DNA from 2 places in the Lacticaseibacillus boliensis genome. Region 2 is predicted to be linked to the other one. Evidence: a T-box and tRNA genes for the amino acid it is inferred to sense, from the RefSeq annotation. Region 2 holds a T-box; the other holds one or more tRNA genes.
The links. A T-box is a leader RNA that pairs with one kind of tRNA and senses whether it is charged. The one in region 2 lies ahead of leuS (leucine--tRNA ligase), so its partner is inferred to be a tRNA-Leu.
Positions count from the first base shown of each region.

Region 1 (21,734 bases), on a different contig from region 2:
GTGCAGCTGATGGATGATACCGGCATACCCTTGCAGGTGGTTGTACAACGCCCGCACCAATGGCCATTCAGGCACCAGACTTTGCGGCAGTTGGGCGGGATCACGCAAGGCAGTCGTGTACGTGCGCAACAACTTACGGATCAGCCAATCGACAGGCTTGCCGACTGGTGGCACAAGCTCGATGGTCGCCGTTGCCGTCAGTCGCGGCCATAGCGGCGCACTCGCGGCTGGTTGATCTTCGAGCGTCAGCGTCTTCGGCCATAACCCTCGCAAATCAAGCGTCTGCGTCGTTAAAGCGATCTGAGTCTGCGTGCCGCCGCCAACTGCCGCCAGCGCCTTCAATGCCCCCAGCAGTTGCGGTTGCCAGTCTGTTGTATAAAGCGCCTGCAGCGCTTGTCTCAATTCGTCCATCTCGTCCTCCTTGTCACTTGCTCCATTCTACCGCAAACCCCAAGGGAAACAAAAAAGGCGAGACAGATTCGTCTCACCTCATCCACTACCTATTCACTTCTTTTGTTCTTTCAACAGCGCCCGTCGCTGAGGACTGACCCAAGTCCCTGAGCCTTTGCCCAAGATCGTCTTGAGCGCCGGCACGAAGGTCACTGCAATTGTGATCGGGTTAACCATCCAAAAAAACAGCATGTAAAGCGGCGCAAATTCCAGATACTTCAACTTAGCCGCATGGTGATCGAGGATCAGTGCCACCAATAGTTGCAAAAATCCCGCCAGCATCTCAAACGTCACGAAGATGAACGACATCGCGATCGCGTGCCACAGCCGCTCATAGTTGCCGGTAACCAGAAAGTACACGCAGTTAGCGGCAAACAGCAAGGTCGTCAGGATGAAGAAAAACGACCACAAGATCGACAGCGTCGAATCGACAAACATCGACAGCTGGTAGCGGTGGCGAATGGGGTGTTTGACAAACTTCTTGATGTTGGTCAGCCACACCTCCGTGCCACCTTGCGCCCAGCGCTTGCGTTGTTTGAACAAGTCGCCGACAGTTTCAGGCACGTTCATGTGAAAAACGATGTTCGGCGCAAACCGGGGTACCGCCCCGATCATCTGGTGATCCCAGGCGATCGAGATGTCTTCTGTCGCGCGGTTTTGACGGAAGCCGCCAACAGACACCAGAAAGCTCTTGCGATACATCGTGTTGGCGCCGGAATAAGCGTACATCGAATCGTTCACCGCCGCTTGGCTGCGCTTGATGACCCCCACGATGCTTGAAAACTCAACGGTTTGCGACTTGCAGATCAGCTTGGTGCGATTTTGAACATCCATGTTGGCTGTCACCGCACTGGTGTTGATATCTCGGTCGTGAATGAAGTAGTTCATGTACTTCATCAAGGCGTCGGGCTCAGGAACGGTGTCGGCATCGTTGCTAAGGATATATTCGCCTTTAGCAAAATACATCCCGATGTTGAACGCGTGCGCCTTACCCTTATTCTTTTCGATCGTGATCAGCCGCAACCTTGGAAACTCGTGTTGCAGCCGCGTCACAATGGCTTCGGTGTCGTCGGTCGAGCCGTCGTTCATCACCAAAATCTCGTAATTCGTGTAATTGAGCGCGGTAAATAAATACCTGATCGTGGATTCGATCATGATTTCTTCGTTGTGGGCCGGGATCATGATCGTCACTAGCGGTTGCTTGGCGACCGGCAACTGCTGCCAGTCGTTATCTTCGGTGTTTGGCCGCAACCAGCGATAGCTCAGCGACCCGAAGAACCAGAAGAACGAGCCGATGATCGGATACAGGCACAACACCAACAACGCCGCGGTCGCCACCGTGCCCCAAGTCGTGCTTTCAAACAGGTGGTCGATCATGACTGGCGCTCCTTTCGCTGCTTATCAAACAGGTGTTGAAACTCGTCGGTGTCGAGGTTTTTGTCAGGCGTCACGTGATAAGTTTTGACATTTTCACGAAAGCTGGCCGGCCCAAAACGTTCATCCATGAACTGTTCCAGTTCGGTTTCACGCTCTTTTTGGCTGATCGGGTCAAACGTCGGCCACTGTTCCACCAGCCGATCGCGCTTGCGCACCTGGATGATCGTCATTGAAACGGTGAAGATCAGCGCCACCGCCGCCAGAAACAGCAAGATCACCCCGATAAAGCGGATCTCAAAGATGCCTTCGCCATAATGCCAAAACGGCTTGATCTTACCGGTTTTGACGCCGTAATAACTCACGGCGGTAATCACCATCGGCACGAACACGCAGAGCCAACCCAAGATGGCTACCAGTGTCTGGCGAAGCTTCAATAACCAATGCCCGTGCTCATAATAGGCGTCGGTATAAAGCTGCTGCTCAGTTGAATTTTGTTTGGCCATCTTCGCCACCTCCTTGTGCACCACCGGATCGCTCGGCCGGCCAAAATGATACCCTTGGCGTAACCCGATGTTGAGCTGTTCGGCCAAAGCCTCGTCTTGTTCATCTTCAATGCCGGTCAACACCAGCTGCATATGTTGATGCTCGGCAAACTGTCGCCAAGACTGCAAGTTAAGATCCAGCCATTCGTTTGGGTTGGTTTTGCGAAAGGCCCGCATCGAACATTTGAGCGTGTCGATCACCCCGACCATCCAGCCGATACTTTTCATATCCGCACTTTCAGAACCAACGTTATCGACTTCAAACTTCATCCCGTATGTCTGCCCGCCACGGATATGCCGCAAAAACGTCGGCTTGTATGGATAGCGCGTATTGGGATCCAGCTTCATCTCCACCGCGAGCTTCATCGGGGCAATGTTGGCGATCGCCCAGCGCACGAAGTAGTCGAACTCCGGGCTGATGATCTGGGAATAATCCAGATTGATCGATAACTGATAGGCTTTTTGCGGCAACGACTGAAACGTCGTCTCCAATAGCGAGATCACCCGTTGCAGCGGCAAGGTCTCTAATTGTTGCGGCAGGCGCCAGCTCCCATCAGGCTGTTTCTGGCGCAACAAACATTCGTAACCGGTGATCTTTTGCTCGGCATCAACGGTCGGTTGGATGAAATAGCGCAACTCGAGTTCTTTTTTCCCGAGGTAGTTGTTCGAGCGCTTGCGTGAATGGTAGAAATACACGCACACGACGACCACCGCCAAGACGAGCAAGGCGATGGCTGTCCAAAACAGCCAGAATTCCAGCGTCCTTAACATGCTTTACACTCCCTTAGTCCTCACCAAACCGCGATAAACGCGATATGCCGCCACATGATCCCAAAGCGCCAGAAGCAACAACACGATCACGACCCAAAACGGCACGCTGGTTTTCAACCGCAACCAGCCGTGCACCCGCGTGACCGGGATCGTGAGCGTTGCCAAGCCCGAAGCCGGCATCACGCGCGTTGTTGGTTTCAACAGGCGATACCCAAACGGCGCCCGGATCGGAATGTTGTGCCCAGTAGCGACTTCTTCATAGACGCGATAGACCCGGTGACCGTCATCGACATAGCTGATCGTGATCCCTTGTTTTTGGGCCTGCACGGGAATCACCACCCGCTGGTTGGCCGCAGCCGTCAACCGGTATGTCGTCGGCGCACTCCCCAAAGTGCGATAGCCGGCGGTCCCGGCGCGGTGAATATCGACAGTTTGCCCGGCGGCGCCACTGATCGGCTCTGTCGCCACGGTTTGCTTACCAGCTTGAAAAACCAACAACGCCTTAGCCTGCTTGGCCACATGAATCACCAGCGACTGGTCAGCCGCCGCGGTGAACGTGTACGCCTTAGGATTGCCAGAAGCGGTGATATAGCCAGCAACCGAAGCGTGTGAAATATCAAACGTCGTGCCGATGTTCCCGGAGATCGGCTCGGTGCCGACCTGTTTGCCGCTGGTATCGATATAGCGCAACGTAGCGGTACGCATCTGCGTGGCCGCGGCAACTCGCTGGCCTTTGATCAGATGCTGGCCGCGAGAATAAGCACGCACCAACGCCTGATAGAGATGCCAGCCCCAGGTGTGCTCGACGGCAGAATAACGCTTGAGCGGCAGTGAATTGTCGACCGTGACGGTATCCAGGTGGTAATAAGCGGCCATCCAAGCGTTGAACCAGCGTTTCTTCGGGTTCCCATTGGCGACATACGTCGATTGCCAATACTGATTGCGGTCGGTGTATACCGGCGCCATGCCAGGAACCGCGGCGTGTTTAATGTCGTGTTTGGCGTCATAGCGGCAGATCGCATCCCCATTAGCCCAAGTCTGATACGACCGATAATTCGATTGCACCGCCGCTTGAAAACCTGGGATCGCATAAACGCCAAGGCACAGGGCCAACAACCCCGGTAACAGGCGGCTGATCCAGGTACCCGCTCGCAAGCGTGCGTGGTCTTGCGCCAACAACAGTAGCGCGATGATCAGATACAGATTCGGCCCGAAAAACACCCGGCTGAGGATCTGTGGCGACACGATCAGCGCCACGATGCCCAAGATGGCGCCAAGCGCATACAGACACCCGGCCAGATACTCACGATCCCGGCGCCATAACAGCTGGTGGCCGAAGGTGTGATGCTGCCAGCCGAGGTACACGAGCACCCCTGCTACCAGCAACAACAGCCAGCCAGAATATTGCCCCGTTTCAGCGAGCAGCTTACCGATCTGAAACTGTTTGCCGCGCACAGCGATCTGATTGACCCCTGAAATCAACACGATGTAATAGCCAAACCCGGCGGCGATCCCGCCTGCCCACTTCCAGCCAAGCTGTGACTTCTGCCAGTCAAACAAAGTAAAGGCCAAAGCGATAAACACTGTGACCGGGGCGGCGTTTTCGTTGGTGGCGCCGGCAAAAAAGCCTAACACCGACATGCCAACGACCATCAAGCGCGGATGCTTGGCGTGGTAGTTGAATCGATACGGTAACAAAAAGCTGAGATAGATCAGCGCCACCCAAAGATAGTTGAAAGCCCCAGATAACCACAAGATCGTGGTGCCGTAATCCGGCAAGCCAACCCACATCAGCGCATAGGTCAACGCCAAGAAGCCGACCCGGATCCGTTTTTTGCCAAAGACATGCAGATTCATCAAGATCCCGACCAGCACAAACACCGCCGCGCTGGCAACGTTGAACACCGCTTTAGGAAACTGCATCGCTGTCATCACCCCTGCGTGCGCAACGAAGCGACCGTTGTAGATCCGCGTGTGGTTTTGCAACGACAACAGCAAATCCCAAAGGTTATGGATGCCACGCAGATGGTGAGGCCATTCGCCTTGATAGAAAAAATGATATAAATAATCATCGCCGGAATAGCCGCTCACGTCATACAGCACCTTCATCAATAAGAAGACGCCGACGCAGAGCACACAAAAACCAGCGAACCAGAGAATTCTGTTGACTTTACGATTCACGGAATCGTCCCCCAAACTTGTGTCAACATTTGTTGTATAGTAAATAATATCACAATATCAGGCTTAATCGTGCATCTTAAGATGAAAAGATATAGCTTTTTCATCTAGTGTCGCAAATAAAATAATAATTGGTCTACCATTTCCGATGCTTGTTTATCCACCATTGCCGACATACTTTGAGAATTGGTATAGGCTCAGCCACAAAAATAGCGCTACCCCACACCTTGAAAAGGTCGTCAGGTAGCGCTATTAAGCACCCAGAGGTCGCTAGTCGCCTAACCCGATGCGATCAAAGATCTCATCGACATGGCGCAGATGGTAATGATAATCGAAGGCGTCATCGAGTTGGGCTTGGCTCAAACGCTCAGTGATCTTCGGATCGGCTTCAAGCAACGGCCGGAAGTCGCGGTGCTCGTCCCACGCTTGGGCAGTTTTGGGCTGCACCAGATCATAGGCGGCTTCACGCGAAAGCCCGGTTTCGATCAGCTTGAGCATCACCCGCTGGCTGAAGATCAACCCGTGAGTCTTGTTCATGTTAGCAATCATGGCGTCTGGGAAGACGTCGAGATTTTCGATAATCGTCGTGAAGCGATGCAAGATGTAGTCCAGCAGGCCGGTGGCGTCTGGCAACATCATGCGCTCCGCAGAAGAATGCGAGATGTCACGTTCATGCCAAAGGTTGACGTCTTCCAAAGCCGGGATGCTGTAACCGCGGATGATCCGCGCCAACCCAGAAACATTCTCGGAACCGATCGGGTTGCGCTTGTGTGGCATCGCGCTGGAACCTTTTTGCCCGGCGTTGAAATGCTCTTCGACTTCGTGAACTTCAGTGCGCTGCATGTGGCGCACCTGGGTGGCAAACCGCTCAACGGAAGTCGCGATCAAGCCCAGCGTCTGAATGTAACGAGCGTGCAAGTCTCGCGGCAATACCTGCGTGGAGATCTCTTGAGCCCGGATCCCGAGGTGTTCGCAGACATACGCTTCGACTGCTGGCGGCGTGTTGGCGAAGGTCCCGACCGCACCGGAGATCTTGCCGGCTTGCACTTCATCGGCCGCTTCATCAAAGCGCGCCAGATCACGCTTCATCTCTGAATACCAGTTGGCCACGACCAACCCGAACGTCGTCGGTTCCGCATGGACACCGTGGGTCCGCCCCATCATGACGGTGTGTTTGTACTTCTTGGCCAGAGCCGCCAACGCACCAGTCAATGCTTCGATATCTTGACGCAAGATTGCATTGGCCTGCTTAAGCACATACCCTTGGGCGGTATCGACAACATCAGTCGATGTCAGACCAAAATGCACCCACTTCTTCTCGTCTCCTAAAGATTCAGAAACCGTGCGAGTGAAGGCCACGACATCGTGCCGCGTTACGGCTTCAATCTCGTGGATGCGATCAACGGTGAAGCTGGCGTTTTGGCGTAGCGCCTTGACGTCTGCTTCTGGAATCTCTCCTAGCGTTGACCAAGCTTCCGCAGCCAAGATTTCGACTTCCAACCAAGCTTTGTAACGGTTCTCTTCGGTCCAAACTGTCGCCATCTGCGGGCGGCTGTAACGGTCGATCATGTAAGCGTTCCTCCTTGAGTTAGACAATAAGCTTTCAACGTGTTACCTAAGTTTAAATACGTTCACAAGAGGTTAGAGGCGAAAATAATCTGTGGCATTAATGGTTTGCGTGATCACATCACGATCCCCCACCACCGCGATTTCGCCGATCTCGTCGGTGTCATCGGTATCCGGATAGAAGCGGAACTGCCAATCCGGTTTGATCTGGATCTGGGTCATTGCCGCTGCCCGATCATCTTGCCGCAGTGGCAACAAGGCCCCGCCTTGGACAAGGTGTACCTCCGGCAACGGCCAGCCAAACAGCGCGCGCAAGTGCAGGTAATACGGCGAGATGCCTGTCGTTGCCGTCAACACATGACCGTTGATCTGGGGACCGGGGAACAGGCGCTTGACGTACAGCGTCAAACTGCGCGTCATGAACAACTCGATACCAAACACCCCAGTGTAGTCGAGCTTGTCAGCAAGCACCCGCGCGATCCGCTGAATCTCGGTTTGCACCGCTATGCCGCCGGTCGCTGGCACTACCGACGCCTTCAGCTGATGATGTTCGAAGCGATTCTCCACCACCGGCATCACCTGGATATGCTCGCCGGCCTTGGCGACCAGCACCGAGTATTCGATCGGCTGATCGAGCCAGGCTTCTAAGACATACGGGCGCTGTTGCAGGAGCTGTTCAGCCCGATGCACGTCTTCCGGCTGGGTCAAACGCAGCTGCTGGTCGACACCGATGCCTTTTTGGATCGGCTTGAGGATCGACGGAAAGCCCACAGTTTCCACCGCCGCGGAGATATCTTTCGGCGTGACGACCTGCGCGTAAGGCAAGATATTCATGTTCAGGTCATCAAGGTACACTTTTTCCAGATACCGGTCTTGGGTGACGCTCAAAATGTCGACACCGGAAGGCAACTGACTGCGCCGAGCGATATTGGCCAAGGTGGTGCCGTCGACGTTCTCATCGACATACGTGATGATCTGCGCCAGATCGACCAGCCGTTGCAACGCTTTGACGTCGTTGGCATCCCCTATCAGCCGCATATCCGCAACATCAAACGCGATATCACCATCGGCCGGGGCCAACACGATGGTATGCATCCCCATCCGCCGGGCCGCCAATGCGAGATGATAGGCCCGCACGCCGCCACCGATAATACCGACGATCGCGCCAGGTTTAATAAATTGAGGCATAAACTGACCTCTTTCTGCGATTATGATTCATCGTCTTTTTCGTTCAATCCATCTTCTGTTTCAAGCTCCGGTTGCGGCGTGTGGGAATTAAAGATCCAGTTCAACAATACCGCTGACACACTCGCCATCAAGATCCCGGAACCAAAAAGCAACTGCAACGTTGCCGGCAATGCCTGGACGATCTCAGGTTGGGTCGTGACGCCCAAACCCAAACCGATCGAAATCGCCGCCACCAGCAGGTTCTTATCATTGTGAAAATCAACCTGTTGTAGCATCCGGATGCCTTGCACCGCCACCATGCCGAACATCACCAGCATGGCACCGCCAAGCACCGGTGAGGGAATGATCGTCGCCAAGGCGCCGATCTTAGGCAATAACCCCAACAAGATTAAAAACAGCGCAGAAAACATGACGGGCTTGCGCGTCTTGATGCCAGACAACTGCACCAACCCGACGTTTTGAGAGAAGGTCGTATATGGGAAGGTATTGAAGATTCCGCCTAACAACACCGCCAGGCCTTCAGCCCGGTAGCCTTTTTTCAGATCAACTTGTTCGATCCGCCGGCCGACGACATCCCCCAAGGCGAAAAACACCCCGGTGGATTCGACCATCGATACCAGCGAGATCAAAATCATCGTGACGATCGAGCTCCATTCAAAATGCGGCACCCCAAAGTAAAACGGCGTTGGCACGTGAAACCAGCTGGCCTGGGCGACCGGGGCAAACGATACCATGCCCAAGAACCCAGCCAAGACGGTGCCACCGATCAACCCGATCAAAATGGCGATGCTACGAACGAAACCGCGACCCCAGACGTTAAACGCCAAGATCAACAACACGGTGAACGTCCCGACCGCCAAGTTGGCCGTCGATCCGAAGTCTTTGGCCGTCGTGCTGCCGCCACCAAGATTCTGGAAGGCCACCGGAATCAGCGACAAGCCGATCACGGTGATCAGCGTGCCAGTCACCAACGGCGGAAACAGCTTGCGCAACTTGGCAAAGACGCCAGAAATCAAGAAGACAAAGATCCCAGCGGCGATGATCGCGCCGTACATCGTCTGAAAATCAAACTTTTGCCCGATCAAAATCAACGGGGCGACCGCCTGCACGGCACAACCGAGCACGACCGGCAACCCGATGCCAAAAACCTTATTAGCAAAAATCTGCAACGCCGTCGCGACGCCGCACATGAAGATATCGATCGAAACCAGATAGGTCATCTGGGAGCTCGTGAAGTGTAGCGATGCCCCAATCAAAATCGGAACCAACACAGACCCGGAATACATCGCCAACAGATGCTGGATCCCCAATACCGCAGCTTTTGGAGCGGAGATGTCTTGCGCCTTCATTAGTCCTCCTTTTCGAATTCGACTTGGCCGTCCACAAAACGGCTGATCCGCGCCAGCGAAACCGTCTTGATGTGACGCTCATCGAGCAACTTGCGGCCTTTTTGGAAACTCTTTTCGATCACGATCCCGACACCAGCCAGCGTCGCGTTCGCCTGGCCAATGATATCGATCAAGCCTTCGACCGCCTGCCCATTAGCCAAAAAGTCATCAATGATCAACACGGTATCATCGGCGTGTAAGAACTTCTGGGCAATCGCGATCTGGTTGGCAGTTTTCTTGGTGAAAGAGTAAACCTCTGCGGTAAACAGGTCGTCTTTCAATGTCAACGACTTGTGCTTACGCGCGAACACGACCGGAACGTGAAACGCCATCCCCGTCGCTAACGCAGGGGCGATCCCTGAGCTTTCGACCGTGAGGATCTTGGTGATCTTGGTGTCTGCAAACTGCGCGTGAAACTCGTTACCTAACGCTGTCATCAAATCGGGATCGATTTGGTGGTTCAAAAAATTATCCACCTTCAGTACTTCTGTCCCGAGCACCTGACCATCCTTTTTGATCCGGTCTTCAAGTAATTTCACCAGTATCCACATCCTTTTTTTATTCGTCAAATTTCACAAATTTTAACACAAAAAACGCACTTGAACAACCGGATAACCGATAATCGTGTGCCTTTTTCGTGCTTTTGTTCGGGTCGTTTGTTTGGGTTTAACCGCATTAGGCACGCACAGTCAGCCCTGTAATCCGCATATTTCCACAGTGCAAATAAAAAACCCGATTATTCGGGTTTTACGAACATTAATTGTTTGTTGTATCGTAACGATCCAAATGCCAGGTTTTGATCAGTGCGATCAGCTTGCTCGGGTAATCAGGATCGGTCGCATAGCCATCGGTTTGTAGCGCCTTAGCCGCTTCTTGATAGGTCTTGGCGGCCACGACATCGCGGTATTGCGCGGCATTCCAGCGCGTCCCGTTCACGAACAACAACGCGTGGGCCTTCATCGACGCCTGGTCGCTGGGATACACCGCAAACCGGGCGTTGACCGTCTCCCACTTGCCGTTCACATACTCTTTGGTCGTCATCACCTGACTGGCCTTGGGGTCGTTGGACTTGATGCCAAACAAATTGTGGTAATCGACCGCCAAGCTACTTTGGCCCCAGTTAGACTCCAAGATTGCTTGCGCCAAGGTGATGCTAGGCAAGATGCCATATGTGGTTTGCAACTCTTGGGCATAAGGGGCCAGGCGCTGGATGAACGCCTGCTTGCTCGATTGGGCCTCAGAAGATTGGGTCTCTTCACGGCCGGTTTGGGCGGCCAGGCGTTGGCAGCTCACCACCAACACACTCACGGTCAACACGAGCAACAGTACCCAGATCACTGCCGGCAGTCGTGGTTTACGATGTCCTTTGCGCCGTCGCGCCATTCAATCCCTCACTTTTTAGGCGCGTCAAGTTGATCTTGCGCCCAGGTCAATAGGTCTAACTGTTCGGTTTGCAGCTGTTTAGCCACCTTGGTTGGCACCACAAAATCGAGGATATCGACCAGCCCGTGCACGCCGTAGTCTTGCCGCAGTTGCAGGTGCACGCTGACCTCATCGCCGCCGCGCGGTTGCTTGACGTAGCTGGTAGTGAGGTTCGGGCTCTTCAACCATTCCTTGGCGATCAGCATTTTGGCGGTCTGGTAGCGCTCGGCCAAACTCCCGGCTTCAGGCGTCGTCGTCTGCATCACCGCGAGTTTCTGGGCCAGCATCCATTCATAGTCTGTGAATAAGTAGCGCAGCTGTTCACGCTGTTTAGGCAACAAGGCCGCCTGGTTGGCCAAGATTGCCGCCGTGGGAATGTGCATGACCGACTCTAACACCTTGGCGCTGCCGTCGCGCTGTTGCAAAACCAACGCTGCTAATTCAATCAATTGCGTATCATCCAACACAGTCACCTCCATATTTTATGATACCATGTCCCAACTTGCGATACCGCGTTGTTAACGATTTTTAATCAATCTTCGCCAGACTAAAAAAGCCACGCCTGGGGTTGACCACGCGCAGCTTTTCGGTTGCTCACAAAGCTTATATTAGTCTTTATTGACGTTAACGGCTTGCGGGCCACGATCGCTTTGTTCAACTTCGAAGGTCACACCTTGGCCTTCTTCAAGCGTCTTGTAGCCATCGCCTTGAATGGCGGAAAAGTGGACGAAAACGTCAGAACCGTCTTCGCGAGTGATAAAACCGTAACCTTTTTCAGCGTTGAACCACTTAACTGTACCATGTTCCATGAGAACAATCCTCCTTGCGCATGTTGCGCGAATCATAATATTGCATTTTTCTGTTTGGTCTAAGTGGAAGAAGTTCAGGAACCTAACAACCACACCATTCAAAAAAGTACAAATTAAGTTTAACATGCTGTCAAGACGGCATCAAGAAAGACGCTCGAGCGATTTGGCGATAACGGGTGACGCTAGCAATTCAACAAAGTTTACGCTAGGATGAATGTAAATCTTACTTTCGGAGGCCAACTTATGAAGAAGCTGTGGATTCCTTTGCTCGGCTTGGCGCTGCTGTTGAGCGCCTGCACGCCGCGTTTTGATCAAAAGAGCCAGCTCAAAGATAACAGCACCACGGTGATCGCCCAAGTGGCCGCTGAAAGTCGTGCCATTCAGACCATCAACACTCAGGTCGGCGACTTCCCGGCCACCTTCACACAGGCTTATGGCGCCAACGCCAACACCGATTTTCAAAACACCGGCGCCGTCAGCGAGTTGATCACCAAGCGCGAAAACGCCTACCAGAAGCTGGAAAAAGCGCAAAACGAATTAGAAGCCGCCACCAACCGTCTGACCAAGATTGCCAACCAAAACAGCCCGGACCTGCCCAAGGCCGAGGTCCATCAAGTCTTGACGACGTTGCGGCTGGCCAAGCTCGACCACAAGACATTTGACGCCTATTACAAAGAACTGACCAGCGCCGAAGATGAATTCTTCAACAACGTCGCCGCAAACGCAAGCGATAAAGACAGCATTGAAGACGCCTTGACTCAGCTCAATCAATACGATAGCTCCTTGAGTCAACAAGCCGATATCGTGCAGGCCAACCTGCAATCCGTCACCGCAGACGCCCAAGCCTTACAAAAAGCCGTCGCCAAGATGCCATAACCCAAAAAACAAAAGCCGTGCGCACTTTGCGCACGGCTTTTTTCAATGTTCACGTTAGCGTTTGAAGCGCATGAGCACCTGCCCGAGCAACGGGACAATGATCCCTGCCATCGTCGCTTCGGCAACGGCGTTGATGGCAAGCGCTGCGATCAACAGCCAGCCGAGGTTGCTGGCGTCAGCACCGGCTACCACCGCGTTAGCGTTATGGGCGAAGAAGACCCAGGTCAAGGCAATCACCAAACTCGTGTTAGTCAACGCCCCGGCGACGCCGGCACAAACCATTTTGATGGTCGCAATCACATCGCGTTGGTGGGACTTGGCGATGTGGTTAAAGATCAAGGCCGCCACGATCCCGACCATGATCCGTGGCAAGATCGCGATCAGCGGATTGCGGAACAACAAGATCGTCACGGGATCAGTCGCGTCGGTGTAAGCTTTGATCAGGCTGATGACACCCCACAAGGCACCTAAACCGGCCCCACCGCGGACACCAAGCAACACCCCACCTAAAATAACCGTCAGATGAATCGTCGAGATCGCCGGCCAGGCGGGAAAGATCCGGATGTAGCCGATCATCGGAATATAGGCTTGCATAATAATCAACGCCCCGAGAATCCCCAGAATGCTGATTGTGTATGCGGAGCTTTTGCGCGTCATGTATTTCCTCCAGTCGCGACGATCAGTCTGTCGACGGGCGATTCGGGTCAACTTCACCTTCATGGACACGTTGAATGATCGGCGCAAGATATTTTTTTTCAGCTTCGTGCCGTGCTGCCACGGCGTCTTTGAAGTCAATGAATTGCTTATTCAAGACCAATCGTCCTTTGAGAAACAACCTGGCATTCCACTTGGCGGTTTGGCGATCAAACGACACCCCGATCACCCCAGAACGATTCGTGGAACGCAGCTTCGTCACCGCGGCGAGGTTGACCCCTTCGCTATGTTGAAATTGGCCGCGCTGACCCATCTGCGCGCGCGTCTTGGGATTTTCCATGATCGCTTTGCGCATATATTCGCGCCGATAACACCCACAGCTAGTCGTCGTGCCTTTGCGCAACCGATACCCATCGACGACCGTGGTGTTGCCACACGCACACCGACACAGCCACCGCGCGTTACCGTTTTTGGCGGCTCCAGCATATTCCACAACGGTCAGGCGTCCAAACGTTTGGCCTGTAAGATCCATTTGCTTCATAAGCTCACACTTCCTTGTTGACGTTTTCCCCACTCATATATTGACCGATGGCATAGTCGTTTGTCAAGGAAGTTGCAATCGGCAAAACCTGATCAAATCATCATTGTAAGCGCAACAAGGGTTTGCGGCTTACACTAACCAAAATCATGTCACGCGATCGGTTTTTCGCTTATTTGATTGGTTATTTGCTCGAAAGCCACAACCCCACCAGCGTCAGCGCGGCACCGCAAAGCAGCGACCACGTCAGCGGCTCGTGGAGTATCCATGCGGAAAACAACAAGGTCACGACCGGCACCAGATAGATGTAAACGCTGCTTCTCACCGTACCCAGGCGCTTCACCGCGATATTCCACGTGACAAAACACAGCGCACACGCGCCTAACCCCAGATACAAGAAGTTGCCCAGGTTGACCGGTTGTAACAACGTCGCTAACTTGAGGTCGACGCCAACCCCCAATGCCAGCGGCACCATAAACACCAGCCCGTAAAAGAACACGTGCCGTGTCGCCACAACCACGTCCGTGGCGATCTCTCCGATCTTGGTGGTCAAGATTGAATACACCGCCCAGGCCAACGCCGCCAACGCTGCCAGCGCGTCGCCTAACAGCCCGCCATGCCCAGACCCAGGATTGCTGATCAACATCACCCCGCTGATGGCAACGACAAACCCCAGATAAAACCACAGACTCGGGCGCTTGGACTTCAAGAACAGGGTCGCCAACAACGCTGTGAAAAAAGGTGAAATCGTGACGATGACCCCGACGTGGCTCGCGGTCGTTTGCGTCAAGGCGATATTTTCCAGCAGATAATACACCGTGATGCCAGACAAGCCGGCGGCCACAAACCACCATTCTTGCCGCGGCCGCGCCAGGTGCAGCCTTTTCGGCCGGCAGAGCCACAACGCCGCATAGCCAAGCACGAAGCGCGTCAGCAAGATCGTCACCGGCGAGAAGCTGACCAGCAAGAGCTTCGTTGATACAAACGTCGTCCCCCAGATCAAAATGGTCATACTGGCAGCAATGTGCCCGCCTAGCTGTCGTTTGTTCAATATTTTCACCTCTTCACAAACATAAAAAAATCCCTCAGCTTTTCAGCCGAGGGATTATTGTTATTAATTGATTCTCGATGCGGGTAAGAAGACTCGAACTTCCACGGGCTAAAACGCCCACAAGATCCTTAATCTTGCGCGTCTACCAATTCCGCCATACCCGCATATCTCAATCAAGCACAAGAAATAGTATACGGTCTGAGCCCGCTGGCGTCAACTGTTTTTTGGAAAAACATGTTATAATTCACTCACAAAGGAGTGATCATGATGATTCGCCTCGCCACCACTAAAGATACCGCGGCCATCGCGGCCTTGTACACTCAACTCACCGCGGAAATGGCCGCCCTCGCCCCGGATGTGATCAAACCGCTCGACCAGCCGGCAACGGCCTATTTTCACGACTATTTGCAAGAACCCAATGCCGCGATCTGGGTGGTTGAAGAAGCCCAACAACTCGTCGGTTTTTCGTTGGCGGTTGTCGCCGCGACCAGCAACGAACCCGAGGTCGTCTATCACCGCTTCGCTTATTGCATCGATTTGTTTATCGACGCCACCTGGCGCCGCCACGGGTTTGCGACGGCTTTGATGGCCAAGGCTTTTCAATGGGGCCAAGACCACGATTGTGAATTTCTCCAGCTGAACGTCTTAGGCGCGGATACCGGCGCCCGCCGCTTCTATGAAGCGCTGGGCTTTTTGCCGCAACAACTCACGCTCACCAAGTCCTTAAATCAAGCGTAACTGTCCGCCACAGCGACCACAAGTAAACCGAGTGATATTGATCCGGCGTTGTCGCAAAAACAGCTGTCCGCATCGCTGGCACTGATAGCGGTGCTTGGCGGGTTTGGGCAAGGCCGGTGCAAAGCGCGACCCACCGACCCGGCCCAACAGTTGCTTAAAATCGGCGTCTTTGTGCTGATAGCCGCGCTGGGCACGGTAGAGATGATAGTGACACAGCTCGTGTTTGATGATCGCGATCTGTTGTTCAGCCGAAATCGCGGCAAATAAGTGCGGATTAAAGTCGAGATGCTGGTCTTGCAGGTGGAATCGGCCACCAGTCGTCTTCAGCCGGGCGTTAAACCGCGCGATATTGAGGAACGGCAGCTTGAAGCCGGCCAAAGAGACCTGCTCGACCAGTGCTTGTAGTTCTTGATCTGTCATAGATTCCTTTCTAAAAGAGATGTGCACGACTCCGAATTCATCAAGTCGCGCACATCTCTATTTGCTTGTCTTAATTGTTGTGCGTTTAGCCAAAATACGTCAGTAGGTCTTCGCGCGTCAGTTCGGCCTTGGCCGCCGCGTCATAATCCGCGACAATCCGGCCGGCCGACAAGATCACCAGGCGATTGCCATATTGTAAGGCATCCCCGAGATGGTGTGTGATCATCATGCAGGTCAATTTTTCGCGCGTGACCAGTTTGTCTGTCACTGCCATGATCGCGTCGCTAGTTTTGGGATCCAACGCCGCGGTGTGTTCATCCAGCAACAAGAGCTCCGGCCGCAACAGGGTCGCCATCAACAGACTAAGCGCCTGCCGCTGGCCGCCAGAAAGCTGCTCTGTCGGCTTGTTGAGGGCCTTTTCCAGGCCGTTGCCGGTTTGCGCGGCCAACGCCGCAAAATGCGGCAGCTGCTGGCGCAAGCGTCTTGAGCCTAGCGTCAAACGTTGCCCACGGCGAGAAGCGAGGGCGAGGTTTTCTGCCACCGTCATTCGCGGAGCGGTGCCCATCTTCGGATCCTGGAAGACCCGAGCGATCAACCGCGCGCGCTTTTCCGGTTTCTGGCGGCTGATGTCTTGGCCGGCAAGTGTGATCGTCCCACTGGCCAGCGGGATATCGCCGGTGACGGCGTTAAATAGCGTGGACTTACCTGCGCCGTTAGTCCCCAAAACACAGACGTAATCGCCTGGTGCAAGCGTCAGGTTGATGTCTTGTAGCAGCGGCTTGACGTCTGTATCAACGGCAACATTCACCGCGACGTTGTGTAAGCTTAACTGCGCGTCAGTCATGTGACACCACCCCTTTTTTCAATGTCCGGCGGATCCGCAGGCGATGATCGATCTGCGGTACCGTAATTGCAAGCGCCAGCACGACCGCGGAAATTACCTTGAGATCGTTGGCGTTGAAGCCGAGCTTCAACACGACCAACAAGACGAAGCGGTACAAAATGCTACCTAACACCACCGCCACCAGCCGCTGGCTCAGCGTCAATTCGCCAAACACGACTTCGCCGATGATGATGGCGGCCAGGCCGATAACGATGACCCCGATGCCCATGTTGACATCAGCGTAGCCGTTATTTTGCGCGAGCAAGCCGCCGGCCAAGCCGATCAGGCCGTTGCCGACGACCAGCCCCAACAGCATCTGGCGGTCTGGATCGATGCCCAGACTCCGCGCCATGTCAGGATTGTCGCCGGCAGCGATAAAGGCCTGCCCGATTTGCGTGTTCAAAAACAAGATCAACAAGGTCACGACCACGATCGCGACGATGCCGCCGATGATAACCGAGTCAAAATATGGCGGCATGTCTTGCAACCACTTAGCGCCGAACAGATTCGGTTGATTCAACAGGCTCAGGTTCGCCCGCCCCATCACCCGCAAGTTGATTGAAAACAGCCCGGTCATCACCAAGATCCCGGCCAACAGCACCGGAATGTGCCCTTTGGTCGTCAACAGCCCGGTGATTAAACCTGACAGCATCCCCGCCAGCAAGGCAAACAAGGTCGCCACCAGCGGTGAAAAACCGTGCGCGATCGCCGCTACCGCCACCGCCGCGCCAAACGGGAAGGTGCCTTCGACGGTCATATCCGGAAAATCTAAGATCCGGAAGGTCAAAAACAACCCGATCCCCACCAGACTATACAATAGCCCTTGGCCGATCGCAGATACCCCTAAACTCATCGAATCACCTCCCCATTTTTTTGTGCCTCTTGGATCACGCTGTCTGGCACCGTGATGCCAAGCAGCTTGGCTTGCTTCAGGTTCAAGATCAGCTTCCCAGTTTTCTCAAAATGGATCGGCGTCGTGGCCGGCTGCGATTTGCCAGACAACACATTGGCAACCATCCGGCCGGTTTGCACCCCGAGTTCATACTGGTCTAACCCGATCGTGGCCACACCGCCTTGTTTGACCATGGTGTCGACGGTCGGAAACACCGGGATCTGCTTGGTGTTGGCGACTTGGACCAGCGTCTGCATCGCGCTGGCGATGGTGTTATCCGTGGGCACAAAAATGGCGTCCACCTGCGTCACCATCTCGCCGGCGACTTGGTTCAAGTCGTTGGTCGAGCTGATGGTGAACTGTTTAACTGTAAAGCCGGCTTTTGGCGCCAGCTCCCCTACCATTTTCGCCTGCGTCTGGGCAGAGTCATCACTGGATGTCGAAATCACCCCCAGGGTCTTGGCCTGGGGCATCAAGCGGTGAATCAGCGCCAGTTGCGACTGGATCGGCGCCTGATCGGAAACCCCGGTGATGTTACCGCCGGGATGCGTATTTGACTGCACCAGCTTGGCGCCTTTGGGATCGGTGATCGCCCCGAGGATGATCGGGGTCTTTTTGGTCACATCCGCCAGCGCTTGGGCGGCTGGGGTCGCGATACCGACCATCACCGCCGCGTTTTCATCAGCGAACCGTTCAGACATCGTCTTCAGGTTGCTTTGATCGCCTTCCGCGTTTTGAAAATCGACTTTGACATTTTTGCCAACGGTGTACCCGTTTTGCTTCATCCCGGCGATGATGCCGTGATGGATCGCGTCGAGCGCCGGATGGGTGGTCAACTGCAAGATCCCGACAGTCGGCGTGGCCACCTTCTTAGCTGACTGGGGTTTGCCGGTCACGACGAATGCCGCACCAAGAAACACCACTAACGCCGCAATGAGTGCGAGCATTCGTTTCATGAATCTACCCTCCCGACTATGCCATCAATGAAATCTTTTGAATGTATTTCATCAACCGCGTCGTGGCCACATCCTGATCAGCTTCCGCTTCAGAAAAGGCTTCCTCGTCAAACGCAGATGGGTTGTCATGAAGGCTAGCGACCATCGCCGTGCAGCCATCGACAAAATCAGAAAACGCCGCCGTCAACAGCTTGTGGTTGCCCATCAGCTTCGCGGGAACCTTCACCTTTTGCAGTTGCGTCAGCATCTGTTGATAATGCGTCGTCCCGTCAGCAAACAGCGTCTTGATTGCCGTATAGTCGGCGCCATCAAAATCTGCCATGCTGCCGTCCAGCAGGGCTTTTTTGAGTTCTTCGAATTTCGGACTCATCTTATCTTGTTCCGCTTCTGTGTCGGTGACGACTTGGTTGATCAATTGTGCATAACGTGCAAACTTCTGTTGATTTTTATTCATAAATAATTCCTCCGCTTCTTCTATTTTACCCCAGAAACCCAGGCCTGGCTACGCGCAACGCAAAAGGCGCCGGACGCCCCTTTAATAAAAGGAGTGCCCGACGCCTGATGATTGTGCTTAACGGTGACGCAAACGTTGGAAGAACTTCACGACTTCGACGATGATGATGATTGACACCCCAGCGCCGATGACGACCGCCCATTGTTGCCAAGCCAACGTCGTCACATGGAACAGACCGTTGAAGCCCGGTACCAAGATGGTGAGGGCCAGCAACAGAAACGATACCAAGATCGCCAGGTTGAACGCCTTGTTGCGGAACAGGCCTACCGTGAACAGACTTTGGTGGATCGACTTCACATTAAACGCATGGAAGAGTTGGATCAAGCCCAAGGTGACATAAGCCATTGTCAAGGCATCCGCGTGCATCGCCGCATTGGCGGTGTGGATCGGCCAGGTGATCCCGATATAGTAAACCCCTATCGTCAACAGGCCTTCTAGTAGCCCTTGCCAGATCACTGCTTGGCCGACGCCACCGGAGAAGAAGTTCGACTTCCGGCCGCGCGGTTTCTGCTTCATGATCCCAGGTTCAGTCGGTTCGACCCCTAACGCGATGGCTGGGAACGTATCTGTCACCAGGTTGATCCACAAGATGTGCACCGGTGCAAGGATATCCCAGCCCAGCATCGTCATCATGAACAAGGTCAACACTTCGCCCAAGTTGGCCGACAGCAGATACTGGATACTCTTTTGGATGTTGGAGAACACCTTACGGCCTTCTTCGACGGCTGTGACGATCGTGGAAAAGTTATCATCGGCCAAGACCATGTCTGAAGCGCCTTTAGACACTTCCGTCCCGGTGATGCCCATCCCGATCCCGATGTCAGCAGCTTTCAGGGCTGGCGCGTCGTTGACGCCGTCGCCAGTCATCGCGACGACCTTGCCACGTTTTTGCCAAGCATTGACGATCCGGACTTTGTGTTCCGGCGCAACACGGGCGTAAACCGCGTACTTGTCGACATTGCGATCGAATTCATCATCGCTTTGTTCGTCGAGCTGCGCACCGGTGATTACCGCTTCGTCGTCGCCGGGTTCGATGATACCCAGCCGCGCCGCGATGGCTTCGGCGGTGTCTTGGTGGTCCCCGGTGATCATCATCGGCCGGATGCCGGCGTCTTTGGCCGCCGCCACCGCATCGGCTACTTCAGGCCGTTCCGGATCGATCATCCCGACCAGCCCGGCAAACACCAGATCGTGTTCGACAGTGTCGGAATCGACCGTCACCGGCAAGGTGTCGAGATACTTAAACGCCATGCCCAGCACCCGCAGTGCCTGAGTCGCCATGCCTTTGTTGACCGTCAAAAGTTCTTGGCGGTCGGCTTCGGTGAGGTCTTGTTGGCGCTCACCAAACGCCAACTTGGTCGCGCGTTTGATCAATTGATCCGGCGCGCCTTTGGTAGCAACCAAGAAACGCCCGTCGGCAAGCTGGTGAATGGTCGTCATCAGCTTACGCTCGGAATCAAACGGTACTTCCGCCACCCGCGGCCATTTGGCCAGCTCTGCGGCCAGATCGTACTGCTGCTTCTTGCCATAGGCGACCAGCGCGGTTTCCGTTGGGTCCCCTAACAGCGTGCCGTCTTCTTGGATCTTGGTATCGTTGGCAAAATTCATCACCGTCATCAGCGGGTTACCGCCGGCAATGCCATCGGCCGCGTCGTGCAGCTGGCCGTCATAATAAACTTTTTCGACGGTCATCTTGTTCTGCGTCAGCGTCCCGGTTTTATCCGATGCGATGATTTCCGTCGAGCCCAAAGTTTCCACCGCCGGCAGCTTGCGGACCAGCGCCCGGCGCTTGGCCATCTTCTGGGTCCCCAGCGCCAAGATGATCGTCACGATCGCCGGCAAGCCTTCAGGAATCGCGGCCACCGCCAGCGAAATCGCGGTCAAAAACATTTCCGGCAGGCTCGCGGCGTGACGCCAGATCCCAACGCCAAAAACGATTGCCGCAATGATCAAGATCATGATGGTCAAGGTTTTCCCGAGCTGACTCAAGTTGGCTTGAAGCGGCGTCGTCGTTTCTTCTGCGGCGTTGATCATGCCGGCAATGCGACCCACTTCAGTCACCATCCCGATGGCGACCACGACCCCAACGCCGCGGCCGTATGTGATGTTGGCGTTCATGAACGCCATGTTCGTGCGGTCGCCGATCCCGATGTGATCGCCGGACAAGGTTTCAGCAGTTTTTTCCACCGGCACCGATTCGCCGGTCAAGGCGGATTCTTCGATCTTCAAGTTGGCGGATTCGATCAAGCGCATATCGGCCGGTACGACATCCCCGGCTTCGACCAAGACGATGTCGCCGACAACCAGTTCAGAACTGGGAATCGTCACCACCTGGCCGCCACGTCGGACATGCGCATCTGGCGTGGCCATCTCCGCCAAGGCATCGATGGCTTCTTCAGCCTTGCTTTCTTGAAACACCCCGAAGATCGCGTTTAAGATCACCACGGCCAAAATGATCCCGGCGTCTGCCCATTCATGGACGATGAACCCGGCGATCAAAGCCGCCACCAGCAGCACAATG
Region 1 is NZ_BAAIHN010000004.1:5,045-26,778, reverse strand. It holds gene ACYVRB_RS02840 (3'-5' exonuclease) at 1-411, opposite strand, end outside; gene ACYVRB_RS02835 (glycosyltransferase family 2 protein) at 505-1,827, opposite strand; gene ACYVRB_RS02830 (EAL domain-containing protein) at 1,824-3,140, opposite strand; gene ACYVRB_RS02825 (DUF6056 family protein) at 3,144-5,321, opposite strand; gene purB (adenylosuccinate lyase) at 5,589-6,887, opposite strand; gene ACYVRB_RS02815 (ATP-grasp domain-containing protein) at 6,960-8,072, opposite strand; gene ACYVRB_RS02810 (nucleobase:cation symporter-2 family protein) at 8,093-9,421, opposite strand; gene ACYVRB_RS02805 (xanthine phosphoribosyltransferase) at 9,421-9,999, opposite strand; gene ACYVRB_RS02800 (glycoside hydrolase family 73 protein) at 10,217-10,843, opposite strand; gene ACYVRB_RS02795 (hypothetical protein) at 10,852-11,346, opposite strand; gene ACYVRB_RS02790 (cold-shock protein) at 11,491-11,691, opposite strand; gene ACYVRB_RS02785 (YkyA family protein) at 11,935-12,567, shown strand; gene ACYVRB_RS02780 (ECF transporter S component) at 12,622-13,224, opposite strand; gene ACYVRB_RS02775 (alcohol dehydrogenase) at 13,247-13,762, opposite strand; gene ACYVRB_RS02770 (DMT family transporter) at 13,944-14,810, opposite strand; tRNA gene ACYVRB_RS02765 (tRNA-Leu) at 14,889-14,974, opposite strand; gene ACYVRB_RS02760 (GNAT family N-acetyltransferase) at 15,075-15,548, shown strand; gene ACYVRB_RS02755 (SprT family protein) at 15,534-15,968, opposite strand; gene ACYVRB_RS02750 (ABC transporter ATP-binding protein) at 16,054-16,812, opposite strand; gene ACYVRB_RS02745 (ABC transporter permease) at 16,805-17,704, opposite strand; gene trpX (tryptophan ABC transporter substrate-binding protein) at 17,701-18,699, opposite strand; gene ACYVRB_RS02735 (hypothetical protein) at 18,716-19,153, opposite strand; gene ACYVRB_RS02730 (cation-translocating P-type ATPase) at 19,271-21,734, opposite strand, start outside.
Region 1: it encodes a tRNA-Leu, which carries the amino acid that the T-box ahead of leuS (leucine--tRNA ligase) is inferred to sense. The anticodon was not compared.

Region 2 (8,323 bases):
TGGTTTGGCTGATAAGTTAGAAGTGCAGCTGGCCTATGCGATTGGGGTTGCCCAACCGGTTTCTGTTTCTGTTAACTGCTTTGGCACCAACAAGATTGCCGAAGACGTGATCCAGCAGGCAATCCGCGAGAATTTCGATTTGCGGCCTGCCGGAATTATCAAAATGCTTGACCTGCGTCGGCCGATCTATAAGAAGACGGCTGCTTATGGTCATTTTGGACGTACAGATGTTGATCTGCCTTGGGAACACCTCGATAAAGTCGAGGCGCTGGCCAAGTACTTAGATTAAACGAGAAAAGAGGCGTTCACCCACCGCGAGGTTGGTGAACGCTTTTTTAATGGAAAAGGGAGGCCTATGAAGAAGAAATCAACGAATGTTGCCGCTGTTACCGTCGCGCTGTTCATCGCGACATTTATGACGGCGGTCGAAGGGACGATCGTGGCGACTGCACTACCGACGATCGTTTCAGAACTGCACGGCGTCGAGCTGATGAATTGGATCGTGTCCATCTACCTGCTGACTAACGCCATGGCGACGCCGGTGTTTGGCAAGTTGGCCGATCGCATCGGGCGCAAGCCGGTGTTTGAAGTGGGCTTGGCGGTTTTTGTCTGTGGGTCGTTGCTGTCGGGGCTGGCACAATCGATGCCGGTGTTGATCGTGATGCGCGCGCTTCAAGGCATCGGGGCCGGTGCCATCATGCCGGTAACCTTCACAATTATTGCAGACATTTATCCCTTTGAACAACGCGCCAAAGTTCTTGGCTTCAACGGGTCAGCCTGGGGGATCGCAGCGCTGGTGGCGCCGCTTCTTGGGGGCTTTATCGTTCAACAATTGTCGTGGCATTGGATCTACTTCATCAACGTCCCGATCGGAATCGTCACGATGCTCATCGTTTGGGTGGCGTTACAAGAAGACTATCAGCCGCAAAAAACGCCGGTCGACTACTGGGAAACGTTCTGGCTCGTCGTTGGGTTGCTCTTGTTGCTGTTAGGTTTTCAGGCGTTGGCGACGCCACACGGGGGCCTCAAATTGCTCGCCTTTTTAGTGGCCGCTGCGATCGCTTTGTGGCAATTCGTGCGCCAAGAGCGCAAGGCCCAAGACCCGATCATCGATCTGCACTTGTTTGCTAATCGCGCGTTTGTGGTCACCAATGTCGTGGCGGCGTTGGTTTCTGGTTTTGTCATCGGCTATGAAACCTATATGCCAATGTGGGTGCAAGGCGTGTTGGGCAAATCTGCGGCGTGGGGTGGTTTTGCCATCACCCCGAGTTCGCTGATGTGGATCGTCGGCTCGTTTGTCGCCGGACGCCTGCTGGTGATGACAACGCCTAAACGCATCATCAACCTGGCGCTGGCCGTCTTGCTGGTCGGCAGCCTGGTGTTGGCACTGGTGCCACAAACTACGCCGTATTGGGCCTTTTTGGTCGTTGCCTGCGGCTTGGGGTTTGGTTTTGGGACGATCATCACCACCACCACCGTTCGCGCTCAAGCCGTGGTGTCTAAAGACACGGTCGGCGTTGCGACCAGCTTCAACACGCTGTCTCGAACGCTGGGTCAGACGCTGATGGTAGCGGTGTTTGGGGTTATTTTGAACCTGCAGATGGTCAACGGTGTTGCCAGCAATCACCACTTGAGCATGGCTATGCTCAATCAGCTGATCGATCCGCAAAAGGCCAAGACGCTACCGGTGGCGTTGGTGCCGGCGCTACAAAAGATCTTGTATGCAGGGTTGCACGGCATCTTTTGGGGCACGGTGGTCGTGGTGGCCCTGGCGCTGGTCGTCAATGCCTTTGACCGCGATCAAGTCATGGTGGATGCAGATTAATGACGACAACAAAGGCGCCTTGCGAATTCGTCGCAAGGCGCCTTTTTAGCCGTGAGGCACGAGTCTTGGCGACATCAGCCACCAAATTAATTGCAACCCGCCCAATGCGATCAAGTAACCAGCCATAACGTCTGTGGGGTAGTGGACGCGCACATAGATGCGCGACAGGCCGATGGCGATGATGATGAGCGTCAGTAGCAACACCGCCATCAAGCGGCGACTGCCATGTTGTGTGATGATTGCCAAGATGATGAGACTGCCACCCAGTGCCATGGCGGCAGTGGCGTGGCCGCTAGGAAACGAGAAGCCGCCGGCGGTCGTGAGTGGGTGGATGGCCGGGTCCGCGATAAAAGGGCGTGGGCGCTGCAGCCAGGTCTTGAGCAGATGGTTAAGCAGATTCAAAGCACTGACATTGATACCGACGAACAACGCCGGCCAATACGCCCGTCGCCAGCTTAGCCACAACATGATGATGATCGTCATTCCCGTGACGGTGGCGGGATTGCCCAGGCTGGTGATGCCAAGCATCACCTGATCCAGCCAGGGGCTACGGGCACTGGTAACCACGGTGATGATCGGGTTGTCGAGAGTCGGTAGCCAGGTTGCGTGCTGATAGACTGCAAGCACTAGCGGGGAGGCCGCCAGCCACGCACATAAGGTGATGAGAAGTGGGGTTTTTGAGCGTGTCATAAGGAACTCCTTTTTTCAAGAAAAGCGGGTCGTTTCGTTCAATCGTAGCATAGTTTTGGCGGCAAAGGCTTGTTTGTCGGTTAAGAGTTTGCTATCATTGACCCAATATCAAACGAACAAAGGACTAGTAATCCGGCTGCGGGACAGCAGGGATCAGGCGGCCACTGCGAGCCTGACGGGCAGAAGATGAACTCACCTTTGCGTTGTAGACGTGAATTCAGTAGCGACTACCGGCAGACCCGTTATCCAAATTAAGCGCTGCGTCAGCAGAACTTAGGTGGTACCGCGGTGAAAGCCGTCCTAATTAATAGGGCGGCTTTTTGTATCCTCATACGCACCGTTCGTTTGACCAATCTTAGGAGGCAATATTGATGGCATACGATCACAAGGCGATCGAAAAGAAGTGGCAAAGGTATTGGGCTGAACACAATGAGTTCAACACAACAACTGATCCTGATAAGAAGAATTTTTACGCGCTGGACATGTTCCCTTATCCTTCAGGTCAAGGGTTGCATGTTGGGCATCCAGAAGGCTATACCGCGACAGACATTACTGCGCGGATGAAGCGGATGCAAGGCTTTAACGTGTTGCATCCGATGGGCTGGGATGCTTTCGGCTTGCCTGCGGAACAGTATGCCTTGAATACCGGTCATAACCCACGGGAATTCACGAAGAAAAACATCGAAAACTTCAAGCGCCAGATCAATAGTTTGGGCTTTTCCTACGACTGGAATCGTGAACTTTCTACGACCGACCCGAATTACTATAAGTGGACGCAATGGATCTTCGAGCAACTGTACAAGCACGGTTTAGCTTACGAAGCTGAGATCCCCGTTAACTGGAGCCCGGATCTGGGTACCGTGGTTGCCAACGAAGAAGTTATCGACGGCAAGACCGAACGTGGTGGTTTCCCCGTTGTTCGCAAGCCAATGCGCCAGTGGATGTTGAAGATCACCGCCTATGCAGATCGCCTGTTGGAAGACCTCGACGATCTTGATTGGCCGGAAAACATCAAGCAGATGCAACGCAACTGGATCGGCCGTTCGGTCGGGGCCCAGGTGACCTTCAAGATCGCCGATTCCGATAAGACCTTCGACGTGTTCACGACGCGCCCAGACACCTTGTTCGGGGCGACTTACACCGTCATGGCACCGGAACATGACTTGGTCGATGCCATCACGACACCGGAACAAAAGACGGCGGTCGCAGAATACAAGGCGGCGATCGAACACAAGTCTGACCTGGAACGCACGGATCTGAACAAAGATAAGACCGGGGTGTGGACAGGCGCTTATGCCATCAACCCGATCAACGGTGAAAAGCTTCCGATCTGGATCTCCGATTACGTTTTGGCCAGCTATGGTACCGGGGCCATCATGGCGGTGCCTGCCCATGATGATCGTGACTACGCGTTCGCCAAGAAGTTTGGGCTGAAGATCACGCCAGTCATCGAAGGCGGCGACATCGCAGATGCGGCTTACACCGGCGACGGTGTGCACATCAACTCCGGCTTTTTGGATGGGTTGAACAAGGCTGATGCCATCGACCGGGCGATCGCCTGGCTGGAAGACAAAGGCGTTGGCGAAAAGCACGTGAACTACAAGCTGCGCGACTGGGTTTTCTCCCGTCAGCGTTATTGGGGCGAACCGATCCCAGTCATCCACTGGGAAGACGGCGAAACCACACTGGTACCAGAAGACCAGCTGCCACTGATGTTGCCTGAAGAAGCCGACATTAAGCCGAGTGGTACCGGGGAATCCCCGTTGGCCAACCTTGACGATTGGGTTAATGTGGTTGACGAAAATGGGCGCAAAGGTAAGCGGGAAACCAACACCATGCCGCAGTGGGCTGGTTCTTCTTGGTACTTCCTGCGCTTTGTTGACCCACACAACAAGGAAGCCTTGGCTGATTACGACAAGCTCAAAGAATGGTTGCCGGTCGACCTGTATATTGGCGGTGCGGAACATGCCGTGTTACACCTGTTGTATGCCCGGTTCTGGAACCTGTTCTTATACGACATTGGCGCGATCCCGAACAAGGAACCCTTCCAGAAGTTGTATAACCAAGGGATGATCCTCGGCGACAATCACGAAAAGATGTCCAAGTCCAAAGGCAATGTCGTCAACCCAGACGATGTCGTCGAGCAATACGGTGCCGACACCTTGCGGCTGTACGAGATGTTTATGGGCCCGCTGGACGCCGGGATCGCTTGGAGTACGACCGGGTTGGCTGGTGCCCGTAAGTTCCTCGATCGGGTCTATCGCACTTTCATCGATGACGAAGGCAAGATGCGCGATCACATCACCACCTTCAATGACGGCAAGCTCGACAAGGTTTATAACGAAACCGTCAAGAAGGTCACCGAAGATTTCGAAGATCTGCACTTCAACACGGCGATCTCGCAGATGATGGTCTTCATCAACGACGCGCAAAAAGTTGACGTGCTACCTTATGAATATGTCGAAGGCCTCGTTAAGATGCTCGCCCCGATCGCACCACACTTGATGGAAGAAATCTGGAGCAAGCTCGGCCACGACCACAGCCTGACCTACGAACTATGGCCGACTGTTGATGAATCCAAGCTGGTCACCGAAACGTACCAGTTGATGGTTCAGGTCAACGGCAAGCTGCGTGGCCACATCACCGTTGATGTTGACACCGATGTCGACACGATCAAGGCGGCGGCCAAGCAGGTCGATAACGTCAAGAAGTTTATCGCTGGCAAGACGATTGTCAAAGAAATCGTTGTGCCAAAGAAGATCGTGAACATCGTCGTTCGTTAATTGAATGCCTAAACCCGTTGCTATCATGGCAACGGGTTTTTTGGTTTGACATGACAAGTCGCCGGCGTGCGTTGAAAGCCGCGGCACTTTCAATTAAAATAGGAAAGATAGTGCATTGATTGGAGCGGCGCGGAAAAATATGGATAAACAAACACAGGCGAAGCGCCCACAGCGCTCGGCCAAAGAACAAATGTTGCGCGGCTCGGCTTGGATGACCGCCGGCAGTATTTTCTCCCGGATCTTAGGGGCGATCTACATCGTGCCATGGCGGATCTGGATGGGGGCGGCGTTTTTGACCGCCAATGCGTTATTCACCAAAGGCTATCAGATCTACAGCGTCTTTTTGATCATTGGAACGGCCGGGATCCCCAGTGCGATTTCCAAACAGGTCGCGCATTACAACGCGATGAATGAATACCGGACGGGGTTGCGCCTGTTTCGTTCGGGTGTGCTATTGATGGCGGTGATGGGCGTCTTGTCGTGGGCGGTGTTGTGGCTGTTTGCCCCGATCTTGGCGGTTCACGATGTGGCGTTGACGCGCATCTTCCGCTCGTTGTCGTGGCCGCTGTTGTTGATCCCGTTGCTGTCGATCTTGCGTGGGTTCTTCCAAGGCTACAATGAGATGGCGCCTAGTGCGATCAGCCAATTCATCGAACAGGTCGCGCGCATCGTGTATATGTTGTTGATGACGTTCATCATCATGCGGCTGGGCAACCATGACGTGGTGGGCGCCGTCGCCCAATCGACGTTTGCGGCGTTTGTCGGAGCGGTATTTGGCCTCGGGTTATTGGTGTTTTATCTCATTAGCCAGCGGCAACGTTTCTCAGAGTTGGCCCAAGGTAGCAGTGATCAAATCAAGATCTCTGTCGGCCAGATCCTGATCGACATCTTCAAACAAGCGGTACCGTTCATCGTTTTGGATTCTGCAATCAATCTGTATTACATTATCGATCAGTACACGTTCAACCCGATGATGCAGTTCCGCTTTCTCGTGTCCAAACAACGTCTGGATGAGATCTACGCGTTGTTTGCCGGTAACGCCAACAAGCTGATCATGATCGTGGTCAGCCTGGCGGTTGCCATGGCGGTGACGGCGTTGCCGTTGCTCGCTGCTGCGGCGACACGCGGCGATCGCAAGGAAGTTGCCGCACAGATCACGAGCACCTTACAATTGTTTTATATGGTGATGATCCCGGCTGCGATCGGGATGGCCGCGATCGCGACGCCGCTTTACGTTGTCTTTTACGGTTACGACCAGCTTGGGATCCGGATGCTTGAATTGTCGAGTCTGCTGGCGATTTTGTTGGGGTTGTTCACGGTGTTGGCGACGCTATTACAAGGTCTGTTTCATAACAAACTGGCGATCGGTGAGATGCTGGTGGGATTTGCCTTGAAGTTTACCTTGCAGTGGCCGCTGATCTACTTTTTCAATGTATATGGCCCGACCTTGGCGTCAATGGCGGGGATGCTGGTGACGTGTGTGTTGATGATGCGCTCGTTGCGTGTCCGATACCACTACAAGGCCAGACAGACCATGCGGCGGCTGGCGGGGATCACGGCGTTTTCGCTGTTGATGTTCATCGTTGTGCGGACGATCATCATGGCACTCAGCCTGGTCGTCTCGCCACAGCGTGCGCTTTTTGCAATTATTATGCTGGTGCTTTCTTTGCCGGCTGGGGTCGCGGTCTACGGCTATGCCGTGTTGAAGACCCGCTTGGCAGACTTTGTGGTCGGCTCACGCGTCGCAGGCATCCGCCGGCGGCTACACATTAGGTGAAAAACATGCGTTTAGATAAATATCTCGCTCATCTGCAGGTGGGCACCCGTTCAGAAGTGAAGCAATTGATCAGAAACAAAAAGGTGACCGTCGATGGTGCCACTATTCGCGATCCCAGTTACGCCCTGGCAGAAGACGCAACAGTTGTTGTCGCCGGCAAACGCATTAGCGGCGAGCTCGATGTGCTGTACATCATGAACAAGCCGGCCGGCGTGATTACCGCAACGACAGATGCCAACGCCAAAACGGTACTCGATCTGATCGCGCCTGACGACCGGCGTCCCGGATTATTTCCCGTGGGTCGCCTAGACAAGGACACGACTGGTTTGTTGCTACTGACGACTGACGGTGCCTTGGGTCACGCACTGTTGGCGCCCAGCCGACATGTCGCTAAGACTTACGTGGCCAGCTTGGATGCTGAACTGACGCCTGATATGATGGCCCAGCTCGAAGCCGGCGTAGTGTTCAAAGATTTTACCAGCGCACCGGCCGAGGTCACCTTGCGCGATCCCAAGACCGCAGCCATCACCATCCACGAAGGCAAGTTCCACCAGGTGAAGCGGATGTTTCATGCTGTCGGGGTTGAGGTCATCACCTTGCAGCGCGTCGCCATGGGTGACTTGCGGTTGCCGGCTGACTTGCCTGCAGGAAGTTATCGGGCTGTTACCACCACGGAACGTGCGCAGCTGACAGCACAGTAGTATGAGTCTCAGACAATCACTGTCCGGCAGCGTCAGTGTGTCGTTGGTAGTAGACCAATAAGCTGACGGGTGCGGGCGAAAGCGACTCCAGCAGGTTTCAATCTGTCGTGGAGAGGGTGCTCGGCGGAGCTAACTTCGTCTGCGACGAAGTGGATCTCCACCTGCGCTTGGCTGTAAGCGACAAGTCGCTAACAGCAATCTCACCACGTCAGATTGACCTGCTTCCATCACTTTCACCCACACCCTAGATTCTGTGTATCAGGATAGTTTGATGTATCGGACAAGGTCTATTCATTCAATCATGAATAGACCACTCACAACTAATATCGCTGGTCGCTATTAAATTTCTCCAGTCTTGGAAACCACCACTTTGAATTTTTAGGACGCAAATGTAAGGACGGGGTGCGCGGAAGACAGATATGGCTCAGGCGCGACATTGTTGTTGGCGGTTTACCGCCTACAACAACGGCGTCGAGGGAGATCCACTCGTAGCGTAGCGGAGAGTTAGCTCCCGAGCGCCGCGCACCGTTCCAGCCATATCTGTCTG
Region 2 is NZ_BAAIHN010000025.1:2,289-10,611, forward strand. It holds gene metK (methionine adenosyltransferase) at 1-289, shown strand, start outside; gene ACYVRB_RS10270 (MDR family MFS transporter) at 356-1,825, shown strand; gene ACYVRB_RS10275 (phosphatase PAP2 family protein) at 1,871-2,515, opposite strand; T-box leader at 2,626-2,821, shown strand; gene leuS (leucine--tRNA ligase) at 2,887-5,298, shown strand; gene ACYVRB_RS10285 (putative polysaccharide biosynthesis protein) at 5,438-7,075, shown strand; gene ACYVRB_RS10290 (pseudouridine synthase) at 7,081-7,776, shown strand.